DNA from 3 places in the Cyclobacterium sp. L-R genome. Region 2 is predicted to be linked to each of the others. Evidence: riboswitches for the same ligand, from Rfam matches in the RefSeq annotation. Region 2 holds a riboswitch; each other region holds the start of a gene.
What was found. Region 2 has a riboswitch for S-adenosylmethionine ahead of AC13EX_RS02980 (trans-sulfuration enzyme family protein). Riboswitches for the same ligand answer to the same signal wherever they lie in the genome.
Positions count from the first base shown of each region.

Region 1 (5,588 bases), on a different contig from region 2:
GAGAGTATAGGTTGCTGTCTGCTGATGGCGGTTACAGATGGGTCGAGGATAAAATCCGGCCTGTGTTTGACACAGAGGGGAATGTGATTTTGTATGAAGGTTTACTTCATGATGTTACAGAAAGGAAAAAGGACCGGCTTGAAATTGAAAAGATCCAAGACAGGTACCGAGTGCTTGCGTCTAATATTCCCTTCACCAATGTTTTTCTAATTGATAAAAACTATAGGTATTTAGTTGCTGAGGGTTCAAACTTCACCAATTGGGGTTTTGATAAATCTTATTTTATAGGTAGGACCATTCAGGAAGTGCACACCGTCACACGTAAAGTCGTAGAACCCTTAGTGAGAGAGGCGGTAGAAAAGAAAAAAACGCTTAGTGACCTTATAACCTATCTTGAGCGCGTCTATGAATTGACGGCCAAACCCATTTTTAAGGAGGGAAAATTAGAGTATGTTCTGGGGATTGTAAGAGATATTTCAGAGGAGTACTTGGCTAAGAAGGAATTGAAGAAAAGCGAAATTAAGTATAGAAGTCTGGTAGAAGAGTCGACTGAGATTATATTCTCTATTACCGCCCAACTTGAGCTTAGTTATGTTTCTCCAAATATCAAACAATTTCTTGGCTACGAAACCTATGAATTTACCAGTGGTGATTTTACAGATTATCTGCATCCTGAAGATGCTCAGGTTTTGCAGGACGGTAACTCTCGTCCAATAAAATACTTTGAAGACCATCCTGAATTTGAGTTCAGGTTAAGACATAAGCGTGGACACTATAGGGTGTTTAGTTCTAGTGGAAAAGTAATTCGGGATGAAAACAATCAGGTAAGGTACTATACCGGAATAGCAAGAGATATTACCAAATTAAAAGAAACTCAAAAGGAATTATTTGAAGCCAAAGAAAAGGCTGAAGCTGCGCTAAATGCAAAAAGCCAATTCTTGTCAGTCATGAGTCATGAAATCAGAACTCCAATGAATGCAGTAATTGGACTTTCTCATCTTTTGATAGAAGACAAACCAAGGGAAGATCAACTTGAAAATCTGCGTACATTGCAGTTTTCTGCAGAGAATTTACTAGGGCTGATCAATGATATTCTTGACTTTAATAAGATAGATTCAGGGAAACTGATCCTGGAAAAAGTTCCATTTGAACCGAGAAACCTCATCAATAGAATAATTCATTCCTACAGTTATCAAATAAGGGATAAATCCCTAGAAATAATTTATGAACCGGATTTTTCGTTACCAAAGCTACTAATTGGAGATCCTGTTCGAATTGCTCAAATTCTTAATAACCTTATCAGTAATGCAATAAAATTCACTGATAAAGGCTTTATAAAAATAGCCCTAGAGCTTATCAGTCAGGAAGATGACAGGGTAAATGTCCGGTTTACGGTAAAGGATACAGGTATAGGGGTTGCCTCTAGCAAGGTTAAGTCTATATTTGATGCCTTTACTCAGGCCAGTACAGATACTACCAGAAAGTATGGAGGAACAGGTTTAGGTTTGGCTATTGTTAAAAAACTTACCAAGTTATTCGGTACGGAGATACACTTGGAGTCCAAAATAGGAGAAGGATCTACCTTTTGGTTTGACATCAATTTCCAAGTTCAGGATGAGAAAAAACTAAAAACTGTTTCCGAAGCCCTAGTAATGGATGGGCAACTTGGTGACAAGAAAATTTTGGTAGCTGAGGATAACCTGGTTAATCAGGTGTTGTTAAGGAAATACTTATCCAAATGGGGAGTTGGGGAGATCAAATTTGCTGAAAACGGTAAAATTGCCCTGGATCATTTTATCAAAAATGATTTTGACTTGGTGCTTTTGGATCTTCAGATGCCAGAAATGGATGGTTTTGAGGTAGCTAAAATCATCCGTAAACTCGACTTGCTTTCAAAAAGGAATGTGCCTATTATAGCCCTTACCGCTTCTTCTTTGCTAGAAGTAAAAGAGCAACTTGAAGCCTCAGGAATGGACGATTATATATCAAAACCATTTACCCCAGAGAACCTTTATAGCAAAATAATCAATTATCTCTGATTTAGTGTTGATTTTTATGCATAAACGGTTGCTGAATTCCTCAGCTAAAATGATATCTTTGCATCTTTAAATAGCCCTATGAGATGGATTTTATATATACCGCTTTGGCTGGGATTGGCCTTTAATTTGAATGCACAGGGCAATGTCTCTGAGCGATCTACGATTTATGTTCTGGCCGGTTCGTCTGGAGCAAATATCAGAGAGTTCAATGAAATGCTTTCAGATAAAGGAATATCAAATCTTCGAGGAGGATACTCTACTTTGGGGATTGGTTATCAATACCGCCTTTCTGATTTTATTTTAGGTTTCGAGCTGTACCAAAATACAGGCGCCAACTCCTACTATAGGGATTATATTATAGACAATAAGAGCACTCGTTTTTATATGAATGTGGGCTATTCGCTCACAGAGGAAGGTAAGTTTCACCTTATTCATTATATGTCTTTGGGTGCAGGGTATGTCAATTTTGAAATGCTTAAGGACCAGAGAAAGGTCGATGACCTTGGAGCCTTCTTACAGCAACCAGCGCAAGGCTTTATTTTAAGAGAACGCAATATTCATAAAGGAACGCAAAATTTTGGTGGGTTTTTGACCGAAATTGGCTTTCAATTTGGCTACGATTTTAGTGTGCCAGGCTTGGAAGAAACGGTTGGTTTACTTGGTAAATTTGGTTATTCCTTCAGTCCATTTGAAGGGGCTTGGGAAATGAATGACATTACCTTTGACAACTTGCAAAGTGGTGCTTTTTTTAGATTAGGAGCGGGTATTTCTATGCCGGATCAGAATCTGTTCTTCCCCGATGCTGGTATTGGAGTGCACTTTTTTTATGGGTATAATTTCACCAACCCAGATGGCCTAAATGATTATTTGGTAAACAACGGATTGGCTCCTTTTAAGGATAGACCCAATAATTTGGGAATGAAAATAATCGGAGAAAACCGAAGGTGGATCTATTCAGTTGATATTTTTAATATAGCAAATTCAGGTATAGCTGATGAAAATAGGGAGCAGACATTAAATAGTGTTAGGCTTTATGGCAACTATGGTTACCAGCTATATAAAATGAGAAATCTAGAATTAGGGGTACTTGCCGGTTTAGGGTATGGAAATATCCGTTATACTTTAACCAATGTCAAAAAGCCTGATTTTCCTATTTTGTTTGAAGAACCGGATTATGATGGCTATTTGAAGAGCAGAGGAATAATGGGCAAATCTGAAGTAATGGTAGCTTATGCGTTTCCTGTGTTTAATAAAATGTTTAGGATTGTTACCTCTGCACATGCTGGATATGAGTTACCATTAAGCACTTATAAACTTGGCGAGCTTAATATGTCGAGTTATATGGCAGGCCCTTATCTTCAACTTGGGGTTGGTTTAAGACCATAATTGTATCAACTTGATTAATTGAGCTATAAAGATGCACCTTGTGGAGATTTGATAATATTTGGAGTAAAAGACCAATGTTTTGTTGGAAACGTTTATTGTTTGGTTTTTGTATGTTTTTTAAAAATAATATTTTGTTCTAACTGTGTTTATTTTGTTCCTAATGTTTTGTATTGCTGAGTAACAGCATTTATTGAACCCGCTTATAGCAGGAGGAATTAAAGTTTTTCGCAAAAAGAGAATTTTTTTCCTGAATTCATGTTACTTTTGAATTGCTTATCGAGAAAGACGGAGGGTAGGGCCCTATGATGTCTTAGCAACCTGAGTTGACAAGGTGCTAATTCCCATTCCGGAAATGCCGGATAAAGATGAGCCGCAAAAGTTAGAAAATATCCTCTAGTTTTACATCGGTTCATGCTCGTATAAGCTTTTTAATTAATATACGATTCACATGGCAAGAAGAACCAACTTATTACTTCAGCAATTACAAAAGCGAATTTTGATATTGGATGGTGCTATGGGTACCATGATCCAAAGATATGGTCTTCAGGAAGAGGATTTTAGAAATCAAGAACTTGCGGCTGTAAAAAAATCTTTAAAGGGGAACAATGATTTGCTTTCTTTGACCCGCCCGGAGATCATCAAAGATATCCACAAGGCCTATTTTGAAGCTGGAGCAGATATCATTGAAACCAACACATTCAGTAGTACTTCAATAGCTCAGGAAGATTATGGGTTAGCTGAAATTGCCTATAAACTTAATTTCGAGTCTGCAAAGATTGCAAAGGAAGTGGCAGACGAATTTTCTGCCCGAGAGCCTGAAAAACCAAGGTTTGTAGCAGGTGCAATTGGACCGACTAATAGGACAGCTTCCTTATCACCAGATGTCAATGATCCTGGTTTTAGAGCCATTAATTTTGACCAATTGGTTGCCGCCTATTCCGAGCAGGTGGAAGGTTTGTTAGACGGTGGAGTGGATATTCTTCTTGTTGAAACGGTGTTTGATACCTTAAATGCAAAAGCCGCAATTTTTGCAATTCAAGAAGTTTTTGAAAAACGAGACCTTCCTTTAGAACCTAAGGAAGGTGGAGTGCCTATTATGGTTTCAGGTACCATCACTGATGCTTCAGGAAGAACACTTTCCGGGCAAACCACCGAAGCCTTTTTGATCTCTATTTCCCATGTACCCTTATTAAGTATTGGTCTGAATTGTGCATTAGGTGCCGCTGAGCTTAGGCCCTATTTAAAAGTACTATCAGATAAATCACCATTTAATGTGAGTGTTTACCCCAATGCAGGTCTTCCCAATGAATTTGGAGAATACGATCAGGGGCCAGATGAAATGACTGAGGAAGTGAGCTTGTTTTTAAAAGAAGGTTGGGTGAATATAGTTGGTGGATGTTGTGGGACTACTCCCGAGCATATCTCGGCTTTAGCAAACACAGCCAGCAATTTCCCTCCAAGAGTTCAGCAGGTATTAACCGAAGAAGATTAATTCATGAGCAATTCTAAAAAAATGCCTAGCTTACAGCTATCAGGACTAGAACCATTGGTTTTCAATGCGAACCTAAATTTCGTAAATATAGGTGAGCGAACCAATGTTACAGGTTCGAAGAAATTTGCAAGGCTTGTACTTAACGACAATTACGATGAGGCCCTTGAGGTGGCGCTTGACCAGGTAAGAGGCGGCGCTCAGATTTTAGATGTATGTATGGACGAAGCCATGCTAGACGGAGAAGCTGCAATGGTTAAATTCCTTAATCTGGTAGCCTCAGAACCAGAAATCAGCCGGATTCCAGTGATGGTCGATAGTTCCAAGTGGAGAATTATTTTGGCTGGGCTTAAATGTATTCAAGGTAAGGGAATTGTTAATTCCATTAGTTTGAAGAATGGTGAAGAAGAATTTTTGGAACAGGCCAAAACCATCAAAAAGTTTGGCGCTGCCGTTGTGGTGATGGCTTTTGATGAAAAAGGGCAAGCAGATTCCTATCAAAGACGAATAGATATCTGTAAAAAATCTTATGACCTGCTTACGCAAAAAATTAGGTTTAAGGCTCAGGACATTATTTTTGATCCCAATATATTTCCTGTTGCTACAGGAATGGATGAGCATAAAAACAATGCTGTTGATTTTTTCCGTGCGACGAAATGGATTAAAGAAAATCT
Region 1 is NZ_JBSXOH010000065.1:121,509-127,096, reverse strand. Features, by position in the region: gene AC13EX_RS09755 (PAS domain S-box protein) at 1-2,039, shown strand, start outside; gene AC13EX_RS09750 (hypothetical protein) at 2,118-3,425, shown strand; SAM riboswitch class I at 3,696-3,797, shown strand; gene AC13EX_RS09745 (homocysteine S-methyltransferase family protein) at 3,874-4,917, shown strand; gene metH (methionine synthase) at 4,921-5,588, shown strand, end outside.
Region 1: another riboswitch for S-adenosylmethionine. It lies ahead of AC13EX_RS09745 (homocysteine S-methyltransferase family protein); the one in region 2 lies ahead of AC13EX_RS02980 (trans-sulfuration enzyme family protein).

Region 2 (5,588 bases):
GCACGTTCCTGATGGTCTTCATGGAATCTGATTCGTCCATTTGTGAACACCATTGTCTCAAATAGTCCATCCCCAAATAGGAATGCCCTATTAATTGGTAATTCCTGTACTTCACTAAAATTAATTGTGTTATTTTTGAAAAACTGTCTCATTTTTGTACAGTGAATTGTTCATATACGAACACTCTAGGCTATTGTTTGTTCTCTTATCGTTAAAATTAATTAAATAATGGTATTTATAGGTGATTTTTAAAGAGAAAGGTTTAAACTTGAAAGTAAATGGCTAATTAGCACTAGGTTTGCTTGTTAAAAGCTGGCTTATTTAGCTTTCGAAAATTATCAATGAAAAAGATAAACTTTTTAATTGAAAAAATGATAAAATACCAAAGTTCATGAAAAAGCATATTTTACTGCTATTGCTATTTGTTTCAGGATTGTCCACTGTGGTTTTCTCCCAAGATAATTCAGGTAAATTGACTTTGGAACAAAGTGTTGAGATTGCATTGGAGAATAACTTAAACCTCAAAAGGTCTGAAATGAACCTGATGAGTTCTGAAGCAACTTTATTGGAATCAAAAGGACAGATGTTACCCTCTTTTTCTATGGGAGCAAGTTCTGGTTTTCGTTGGGGTAGGTCGATTAACCCGGTAACAAATGATTTTGAAAGTAGAAGAATTGGAAATGTAAATATTTCAGGAAATTCCAGCTTACCTATTTATTCAGGAGGTAGAGTAAGAAATAGTATTCAACAAGCCAAATTAAATGTAGAGGTCAATAAGCTTAATGTGGAGACCGCGAGGAATAACATTACTTTGAATGCCATTAACCTCTTTATCAATATTGCCTTTTCCATGGAGCAGTTAAATATTGCTCAATCTCAACTTAAAACAAGTACGGATCAGTTGGCAAGAACCAAAAGCCTGGTTATGGCAGGGGCCTTACCTAAGGCTGATCAGCTGGATTTGGAAGCTCAAAAAGCAACCAATGAGTTGGAAGTAATCAATGCGGAAAACAATTTGCGAATCGCAAAGTTAAATCTATCTCAGGCACTACAATTGCCATTTACTGATTCATTTGGTATAATTATTCCCGAGGTTGGTATTGATGGTTTAGAGATTGGTAATATAGGCGTGGGTGAAGTTTATTCCATTGCGGAGAGTAGGTTACCTCAGATCAAAGCAGCCATATTGTCTGTAAAGAGTGCAGAGTATGGAGTCAAGATCGCCAAGGGAGCCTTTGCTCCAAGTTTAAGTCTAAGTGCCAATGTGTTTTCCAATTATGTAGATCAGAGTACATTTATGACTCCAGATCCTTTAATTCAACAATTTGAAAACAATTTATCTCAATCAGCAAATATCGGTTTGAACATTCCTGTGTTTTCAAATTTCCGAAATAAGGCAGGGGTGCAAAGGGCACGTGTGCAAAAACGTTTGAGTGAAATCCAGGAAATGGAAGCGAAAAATCTTTTAAGGCAGGATATTGAATCTGCCTATACCTCTGCCTATGCTGCCGAGCAATCTTACAGAAGCTCATTGGTGAGGGTTGAAGCTCTCGGTGAATCATTTAGAATGGCACAACAACGCTTTGAAGTTGGGGCTATCAATGCCGTTGATTTTCAAGTTGCGCAAAACAATTTATTCAATGCAGAAGCAGACCTGGTTACTGCAAAATACCAGTATGTTTTTAGCGTCAAAGTACTGGATTTTTATTTAGGAAATCCTCTTACACTTTAATAGTTCAGAAAAATGGCCAAGAAAAAGTCAAATAAATTAATTTACATTTTACTAGGGATTGTTGCTGTCTTAGTGATAGTAATGTTTGTTGGAAAGCAAGCCGGATGGATAGGAGGAGAGAAGCCTTTGGAAGTGCAGATAGGTAAAGTTAGTAAAAAAGACATTGTTGAAAAGGTAAGTGCCTCAGGAGTGGTACAACCGGAAACTGAGGTCAAAATGAGTCCTGACGTTGCTGGTGAAATCATTGAATTAAATGTTAATGAAGGTGATTCTGTAAAAGTCGGGGACCTATTGGTTAAAATAAGGCCTGATAATTTCATTTCTGCCCTAGACCGAGCTCAAGCCAATTTGAATCAGCAAATGGCTAATTTAGCCCAATCAAGGGCAAGTCTAAAGCGTGCCGAAGCTCAATATAATAGGTCCAAGCTTAATTACGATAGAAACCTCTCTTTGTATAATGATAAGGTTATTTCTGATGCTGATTTTGAACAGATAAAGGCTGATTTTCTAACAGCAGAGAACGACCTTGAAGCATCAAAGCAGTCTGTTATTGCATCAGAATTTATCGTGAAAAGTGCGAAAGCCTCTGTAGATGAAGCTGGTGAAAATCTTAGGTTAACCAATGTTTATTCTCCAACTGATGGAATTGTGTCCAACCTTCTCGTGGAGAAAGGGGAAAGGGTAGTAGGGACAGCTCAAATGGCCGGAACCGAGATGTTACGGATTGCTGATTTGTCAAAAATGGAGGTAAGAGTAAATGTAAATGAGAATGATATTGTTCGAATAAGTATGAACGATACTACTTTAATAGAAGTGGATTCCTACTCCTCTACAGGTAAAAAATTCACAGGAGTAGTTACAGCAATTGCCAATTCTGCCAATGAAAAGGTAAGTACAGATGCTGTGACAGAATTTGAGGTTCGAATTCGAATTATAAATGAGTCTTATAAAGATTTGGTGTCTAATGAAAATCCATTCCCTTTTCGCCCTGGAATGACAGCAAGTGTAGAGATCATTACCGATAAGAAGGTCGGTGTTTTAGCTATACCACTTGCAGCGGTAACAGTGAGGACTGGACAAGAAATTGAATCAGGTGAGGGCGAAGGAAATATGAAGGAATTGGTGTTCTTGAAAAATGACAATAAAGCCAAAATTCAAGAAGTAAAAACAGGGATTTCCGATTTTGAAAATATTGAAATTTTGGAAGGACTGGAGGAAGGTCAAGAAGTTATTGTAGGTCCTTATTTTGTTGTCAGTACCCAACTTGAAAATGACAAAGAAGTGACTGTATCTGTACCTGAAGGGGCCGATAGTAAAAAATAATTCAATTTACCGCTCAGGCGTTGTTGAAAGAAGCTAAAAAAAGGCCCCCAAAATCTAAAATAGATTTTGGGGGCCTTTTTTTAGCTTTTGGACTTTTCTAGTGCTCTTTCTATATCCAGAATTATATCATCCACATGTTCCAAACCTACAGATAGCCTAACAAGACCATTTAAAATGCCTACTTTCTCTCTCTCTTCCTCCGTAAGTTTACTGTGCGTGGTAGAAGCAGGATGGGTAACAATGCTACGGCTATCGCCCAAATTGGCAGTTACAGAGATCATTTGTAATTGGTCAATGAACTTTTTAGCTCTGGATAATCCCCCTTTTAAAGTGAGGGTGATGATTCCTCCCCCATGTTTCATTTGTTTTTTGGCAAGATGAAATTGGGGGTGAGAAGTCAAAAATGGATATTTCACTACATCCACTTCCTTATTTCCTTCAAAATACTGAGCGATTTTAAGTGCACTTTCACAATGTCTGTCCATTCTAACAGCCAAAGTCTCCATGCTTTTGGCCAATATCCATGCATTAAAAGGTGATAAAGAAGGGCCAGTATGACGCATGAAAAACTGAACCTCATCTATTAATTCCTTTTTTCCTAATATCAATCCTCCAAGCACTCTTCCTTGACCGTCGATAAATTTGGTTGCGCTATGGGTGACAATATGAGCCCCCCATTTTGCAGGCTGCTGGAGGTAGGGCGTAGCAAAGCAATTGTCCACAACCAAAACAAGGTTGTGTGCATTTGCGAATTTGGCAATGTATTCTAAATCTATAATTTCTAGTCCCGGATTTGAAGGAGTTTCTATAAACAACATCTTTGTGTTTGGTTGAACCAAGCGCTCCCATTGGTCAATTTCAGAAATGTCTCCATAAGTATGCGAAATCCCCCATTTAGGGAATACACGCGTTAAAAGTTGGTGTGTAGACCCAAACAATGATCTGGAAGCTAGAACATGGTCTCCTTGCCTAAGTAAGGACGCCATGCTGCCAAACATTGCCGCCATCCCGGAAGCAGTTGTGACACCACTCTCTGTGCCTTCTGCAGCACATACTTTTTCTATTAAATCACTTGTGTTAGGGTTTGCATATCTGGAATAAATATTCCCCTCAATTTCATCAGCAAACATTTGCCTAGCTTGTTCTGCTGAATCAAAGACAAAACTGGAACTTAAGTAAATAGGAGCAGAATGTTCTCTTTGATTTGAGGAGGAGGCAGCTATCCTTACTGCTTGTGTTTCAAAATTTTTATAATCCATATTAGAAATTTTCTTATCGTACATACATGAAAATAACCCATTCAACGAAGCCGCAGAATAGCATATAATAATCGAGATAGATAAAGAAGGAGAATGTAAGTGCTGTCTTATTTTCTAATTTATCGTTCCCTATTTATTGGGCAGGTATTGGCACCTTTCCTTGGTTCGGAAGGTTGCCAGAGGTTCACAGAGCCTGATCTCTCGCCTCTTCTTTATAAATCAGTTTCCTGAAATTTAATGCAAATAACGGAATGGAAAGGCTATTTTCCAAATTCCTTTTGTGTTTTGTACAATATAAGGACGTTTTTAAGATAAAATAAAATGCTCCCTTTTATCGAACAAGCCGAAAAACTTGTTTTCTGAGTATTTGTGACTCGGGAAGAGGGCTTAAAGTTTGCCTATTGGATGCTCAACTGAAGCCTGGAAAAAATGGTTATAGAAGTTATAAAGGAGATTAAAAAACAATTCTTTCAAGAGTGTATTTAAACTACCTGCCTTTCAAACGCAAATTGAGTCAATTGAAAGACAGGTAGCTGAACTTACTCCTTTGATTCAACCCAAAATATGCAATAGATATTCTACTACGTGCTGAAATCGCTTTAAAATCAGCCACTTCGTTGCTGTTTGGAGATTTCACCATAGCGGTGCTATGCTAAAAATCTCCAAACAGTCTGATATTCTTGCGATTTCAACACTCATTATGAATCCTATTACATAATCCGGGTTCAATGAAGTTGTTTGTGTTATTTTTTACCTCAATGTTTTATAGAAACCTCTTAATAGTTTTGGCCCAAATGGCATAACCTTTTTCATTCATGTGAAGATTGTCTTTAAGAAAGATATCTTTCATAGGTTCCTTGTCTTCGGCAAGCATGGGCTTCCATAGATCTGCATACTTTAAGTATTTTTTACCTTTTGTGGATTTCTTTAGTTTTTTGTTTAAATCAAGGTATTGATCAGCCAATTCCCATCTAGCAACACTTGGTTTTGGGCTTATAAGAATGATTTCTGTTTCTGGAAGTGCTTCGTGAATTTTACTAATGATAAGGTCAAATGTGACCAATATGTCTTCTACAGTTTTACCAGCTGAAAGATCGTTGTCTCCTTCATAAATAAATACCTTGGTAGGCTTATAATCTAGGATCAATTCGTTGATGTAAAAATTCAAATCACTTGCTTGTGAACCCCCAAACCCACCATTTATTACATTGTGCTCAGGGAAATCTTTTTGCAGGCTTTTCCACATACGAATTGTGGAACTACCGGTAAATACA
Region 2 is NZ_JBSXOH010000034.1:13,723-19,310, forward strand. Features, by position in the region: gene AC13EX_RS02965 (aminotransferase class IV) at 1-152, opposite strand, end outside; gene AC13EX_RS02970 (TolC family protein) at 392-1,732, shown strand; gene AC13EX_RS02975 (efflux RND transporter periplasmic adaptor subunit) at 1,745-3,055, shown strand; gene AC13EX_RS02980 (trans-sulfuration enzyme family protein) at 3,136-4,314, opposite strand; SAM riboswitch class I at 4,431-4,535, opposite strand; gene AC13EX_RS02985 (GDSL-type esterase/lipase family protein) at 5,078-5,588, opposite strand, start outside.

Region 3 (5,588 bases), on a different contig from region 2:
CTCAGATCTCCAAAATTGACCATTTCCTCTTGTCCGGGAAGATTAACTTTTTCCCCTCCGGCTTTATAAACGGAGTTCTTTAGAATGCTTCGTACTTCCTTAGGCTTAAGTTCAGGATAATAGGCAAGCAATAATGCAGCAACCCCTGATACAGTTGGTGCAGCCATACTTGTACCACTATTGTTTTCGTATTCTGAGCCAGGAATGGTAGAATAAATATCTACCCCTGGAGCAAATAAATCTACACCTTCTTTACTAAAATTAGAAAAGGTAGCGGGTAAATCTTGATTATCCCTTGGGCCGGAAGCACCGACTTCAATCCAAGCATTAGATGTACCTCTCTTGGCAAACCACCTGTTTGGGAAATTATTTTCCGGCGTAACTTCCTTGGAACTATTTCCTGCTGCATGAATTAAAAGTACTCCTTTTTTTTCTGCATATTTGACGGCCTTGTCTACATATTTTTTTCCAGGAGAATAGGATTTACCAAAACTCATGTTAATGATTTTAGCACCATTGTCAACTGCATACCTAATTGAATTGGCAATATCCTTGTCTCTCTCATCCCCATTAGGCACAGCTCTTATCGGCATAATCAACACATGATCCGCTATCCCTTCAATCCCTAAGTCGTTACCACGATTAGCGGCGATGATTCCTGCTACATGGGTTCCATGAGATGGATCAGGACCTGTAGGGTCGTTATTTCCATAAAATTTTTCTTTGTAATCCTCAGGATCATCTCCTACAATATGTCTAGGATCAAAATCTGTATTGTAGGCATATTTGGCTTGTACTTCAAAATGCTCAACAGCTTTTTCAAGTTCCCCTAGTATGGTATTGATACTTGCATCTTCTATTCTGATCATTCCAAACATTTGCTTCAACATATCTATTGCAGCAGAGATTTTCTCGTCATCAGATTCGAAATCAGCCAAATCGCTTTCCTTAAAATCAGAAACATTGAATTCCTCTTTTACTATATCAGCCATATTAGAAAAACCTTCCATCATGTTGTTGTACATGTTGTAATTGCCTTCAGCCTCTTTTTTACTCTCTTCAAAGTTTGCATTGATTCGCTCCCAATAAGCAAACTCCTCTTTATTCTTACGTTTTACATCCTCTTCCTCAACATCAGCATATTTGGCTTTGAGTCTAATGTATTCTCTGGTCAGTTCATGTGAATCATTATCTACTTGAGACCCATCCTTACCTCCAATAAAATTCCAGCCATGCACATCATCTACATAACCATTTTTATCATCGTCTATTCCATTTCCAGCAATTTCATCCTCATTGGTCCATATTTTCCCCTGAAGGTCTTCATGGGTGATGTCTATTCCAGAATCAATTACAGCCACCACTATCATGGCTTTTGGTGATTTCCCCTGAAGCAATTTCTCATAGGCCTTCTCGGCCCCTGTTCCCATTATCCCATCATCTATGGGGTCAAGCAAAAACCAATTGTTTGGAGTTTCAATACTGTCTTTTACAAAACTAACTCCTGTAAAAGCGGAAACAGACCCGTACCCACTGAGAAAAATCCCCAGTAAAAAAGCATAAAAATAAGTTTTGAAATTTCTTTCCATAAAATTTGAAGTATAAATAAAATTTAACTGATTTTTTTATCGCTGTTATTACTGAACTATCAAACAGAAAGGTACCAACGATTAAGTTTGAAACAAATTTCCAAAACTTTTACGGTAAGATTATACTTTTTGTGGTTTAATTTAAAGACCACTGAATAAAAGCCCATCAAATTCGAGAGTTATTCGCTGATTGATTCATTTGAAGCTCCAATTTTAGGTGGGTACCTATAATTCAATAGATAGCCAACATATCTTCTTCAAGACTATTCTATTAAGTGTGAAATTGTCAAATGACCCAGTATTACTTAATGTACACTCTTCCTGTGAGAGCTGAATACCTTAACGTGGCAAAAATGGTTTAATTACCTTATGGAGCTATTTTTATCGGCTATATCTTCTCCTTGTAATTCCCATGAAATAATACTGGTGAAACCATTTCCATTGTTTAAAAATAATGTAACTTACTGATTAACTGACTAATTAACTTTTTAAAAGAAAAAATTACGGTCATCTATTGGAAAATTTGACAATGTAGGTTTATTTTGTACAATCCTTTTACTTTTTAGAAGTAGCTAGGATTTATATAGAAGAGGCAAGAGACAGGCTCGTTGACCCTCTGGCAACCTGGAAAATCCAAGGTGCCAATTCCTGCCAGATGAAAAAGTTTACATCTGGGAATATAAATTCAAAAACTATATGATTTTATTTTACAGAATAAAAAAGGACAAAGTTTCCAGGTATTTCTTCAATCATTTAATTTCTTTTCTAAAAGGATGGAAAAATTCTGCCCTATGTGCTTTTAGCCTCAGGTAGTTTTACACATTTTATACTTAATCAAGTTTATTAGAATTGATAACAAACCTAAAAAACAAATAACATGTCAAAAAATTATCGTTTCGAAACATTGCAAGTTCATGCCGGTCAAGAGGTGGATGCTACCACCAATTCCAGGGCTGTTCCAATTTACCAAACGTCTTCTTATGCCTTTAATTCTGCGGAACATGGTGCAAACCTTTTCGCATTAAAGGAGTTTGGTAATATTTACACAAGGATAATGAACCCTACCTCTGATGTTTTTGAGAAGAGGGTGGCAGCATTAGAAGGTGGTGTAGCTGCTGTAGCAACTGCTTCAGGTCAAGCTGCTCAGTTTTTGGCGCTAAATAACTTCCTTAGTGTTGGAGACAATTTTGTAACCTCTCCTTATTTATATGGAGGTACTTACAATCAGTTTAAGGTTTCTTTCAAAAGGTTAGGAATTGAAGCAAGGTTTGCAAAATCTGACAAAGCCGCAGATTTGGCAGAACAAATAGATGAAAACACCAAAGCCATCTATGTAGAAACTATCGGTAATCCAGAATTTAATGTTCCAGATTTTGAAGAAATAGCTGCACTTGCCAAAAAACATGACATCCCATTAGTAGTAGACAATACTTTTGGCGCAGGAGGATACCTTTGTCAGCCTATCAAACATGGAGCGAACGTTGTCACTTCTTCTGCTACCAAGTGGATTGGTGGTCATGGTACTTCTATAGGAGGTATAATTGTAGACGGTGGTAATTACAATTGGGGCAACGGTAAATTCCCTGAATTTTCTGAGCCATCTGAAGGTTATCATGGAATGAATTTCTGGGATACATTTGGAGACAACAATCCTTTGGGACTTCCAAATATTGCCTTTGCAATTAGAGCAAGAGTAGAAGGACTTAGAGATTTTGGACCTGCTATCAGCCCATTCAATTCATTTTTATTGTTGCAAGGGTTAGAAACATTATCACTACGTGTACAACGTACAGTTGACAATGCTTTGGAACTTGCAAAATGGCTAGAGCAACATCCTAAAGTGAAGTCAGTAAACTATCCAGGATTGCCGAATAGTCCTTATCACGAAACGGCTAAAAAATACCTTCCAAATGGATTTGGTGGCGTATTGAGTTTTGAAATTGAAGGAGACAAAGAAACTGCATCAAACTTCATTAACAATTTGGAATTAATTTCCCATTTGGCCAATGTAGGAGACGCAAAAACCTTGATCATTCAACCCGCCGCTACCACCCATCAGCAGCTTTCTGATGAAGCACAATTAGCCGCAGGTGTAACCCCTTCTATGTTAAGGATTTCATTAGGTATAGAACACATTGAAGATGTGAAAGCAGACCTTACTTCTGCCTTCGACAAAATATAAAACTATTAAAATGAACCTTCAATCGCCGCATTTGACTATTGAAATGACTCAAGAGATTTTCTATTGCCAAGAAGCATTACCTTTGGAATCCGGAGAATCTTTTCCGGAATTCCAATTGAATTTCACTACCCAAGGGCAGTTAAATGCCAATAAAGACAATGTGATATGGGTAATGCATGCATTAACAGGAGATGCCAACCCCCAGGAATGGTGGTCTGGACTGATTGGGGAGGACAAATTTTTTGACCCCTCCAAATATTTCATTGTTTGTGCTAATTTCCTTGGTTCCTGCTATGGTTCAACTCAACCTTTGAGTAATGATCCGCAAAATAGAAAACCTTATTACTATGACTTCCCTAATATTACAACCAGGGACATAGCGGCAGCGTTGGATAAATTGAGAATTCACCTGGGCTTGGGAAAAATCAACACGGTGATTGGAGGTTCTTTAGGTGGTCAGGTAGCATTGGAATGGGCTGTCACTTTAGGTGATAAACTAGAAAATGCTATCATCGTAGCCTCAAATGCAAAAGCCTCGCCATGGATAATTGGTTTTAATGAAACCCAAAGGATGGCAATCGAATCTGATGGAACTTGGGGTAAATTAGATCCCGAAGCAGGGAAAAAAGGCCTGGAAACAGCCAGGGCAATTGGCATGCTCAGCTACAGACATCCATTGACATTTCTTCAAAACCAAAGTGAGACTGAAGAGAAAAGAGATGGTTTTAAGATAAGCAGCTATTTAAGATACCAGGGCTTAAAATTAGCCAATAGATTCAATGCAATGTCTTATTGGACACTGTCTAAAGCCATGGATAGTCATGATATAGGTAGATCAAGAGGTGGCACACCCCTAGCCCTATCAAATATCAAATGCAAAGTGCTTTCTATAGGAGTAGATACCGACATTCTATTCACAAGCGAGGAATCCAGGTACATCAGTAAGCATGTACCCAAAGGGACCTATAGAGAAATTACATCCATTTATGGTCACGATGCTTTCTTAATTGAGTATGAACAATTGCAATACATACTAAAATCTTTTTATTTGGAGAATAACGGTTAATCAAACATTCATCTTGTATGATTCCATACACGAAGATAAAGGAAACTTGTTTGTACATCGATGATTTAGATTTAGCAGAAAAATTCTATCATCAAGTATTAGAAATGCCCTTGATTTCAAAGGTGGATAAAAGGCATGTGTTTTTCAGATGTGGGGAAAGCGTCTTGCTTTGCTTTCTCCCTGAAGTAACAAAAAATGAAACCAGTTTGCCTCCACACTTTGCCTATGGGAAGCAACACTTGGCCTTTGAGGTGAGAAAAGAGGATTACCTAGAGATTAGGGAAAAATTAAGTCAAAAAGGAATAGTGTTTACCCACACTCAAGAATGGAGAAATCAGTTAAGTAGTTTTTATTTTGAGGATCCATTTGGCAATGTACTAGAAATAGTACCTCAAGGGATTTGGGAGTAATTTTAATTCATTTTTTAAGGATTTGAAAAACTATTCAGCCTTCTTGCTATATTATTTTAACAATAATTTTTGAATATGAGTTGTGGATTGTGATTTCTTTTAGAATATTGCATCAAAACCAACCATAAGTTAAATGTCTTATCAATTTATTTTTACCTTGGGATTATGTGCATGTCTAATATCTTGCACCAGCCATAAAATGGAATTTCACAAAAACAAAGTAATCGCCCATAGAGGAGCTTGGAAAGCAAATCCATACCCTCAGAATTCCTTAGCTTCTTTACAAGCCGCAATTGAACTTGGCTGTGAAGGATCAGAGTTTGATGTTTGGATGACAGCAG
Region 3 is NZ_JBSXOH010000100.1:42,736-48,323, reverse strand. Features, by position in the region: gene AC13EX_RS24250 (S8 family peptidase) at 1-1,589, opposite strand, end outside; SAM riboswitch class I at 2,166-2,275, shown strand; gene AC13EX_RS24245 (O-acetylhomoserine aminocarboxypropyltransferase/cysteine synthase family protein) at 2,467-3,771, shown strand; gene AC13EX_RS24240 (homoserine O-acetyltransferase family protein) at 3,782-4,837, shown strand; gene AC13EX_RS24235 (VOC family protein) at 4,858-5,247, shown strand; gene AC13EX_RS24230 (glycerophosphodiester phosphodiesterase) at 5,447-5,588, shown strand, end outside.
Region 3: another riboswitch for S-adenosylmethionine. It lies ahead of AC13EX_RS24245 (O-acetylhomoserine aminocarboxypropyltransferase/cysteine synthase family protein); the one in region 2 lies ahead of AC13EX_RS02980 (trans-sulfuration enzyme family protein).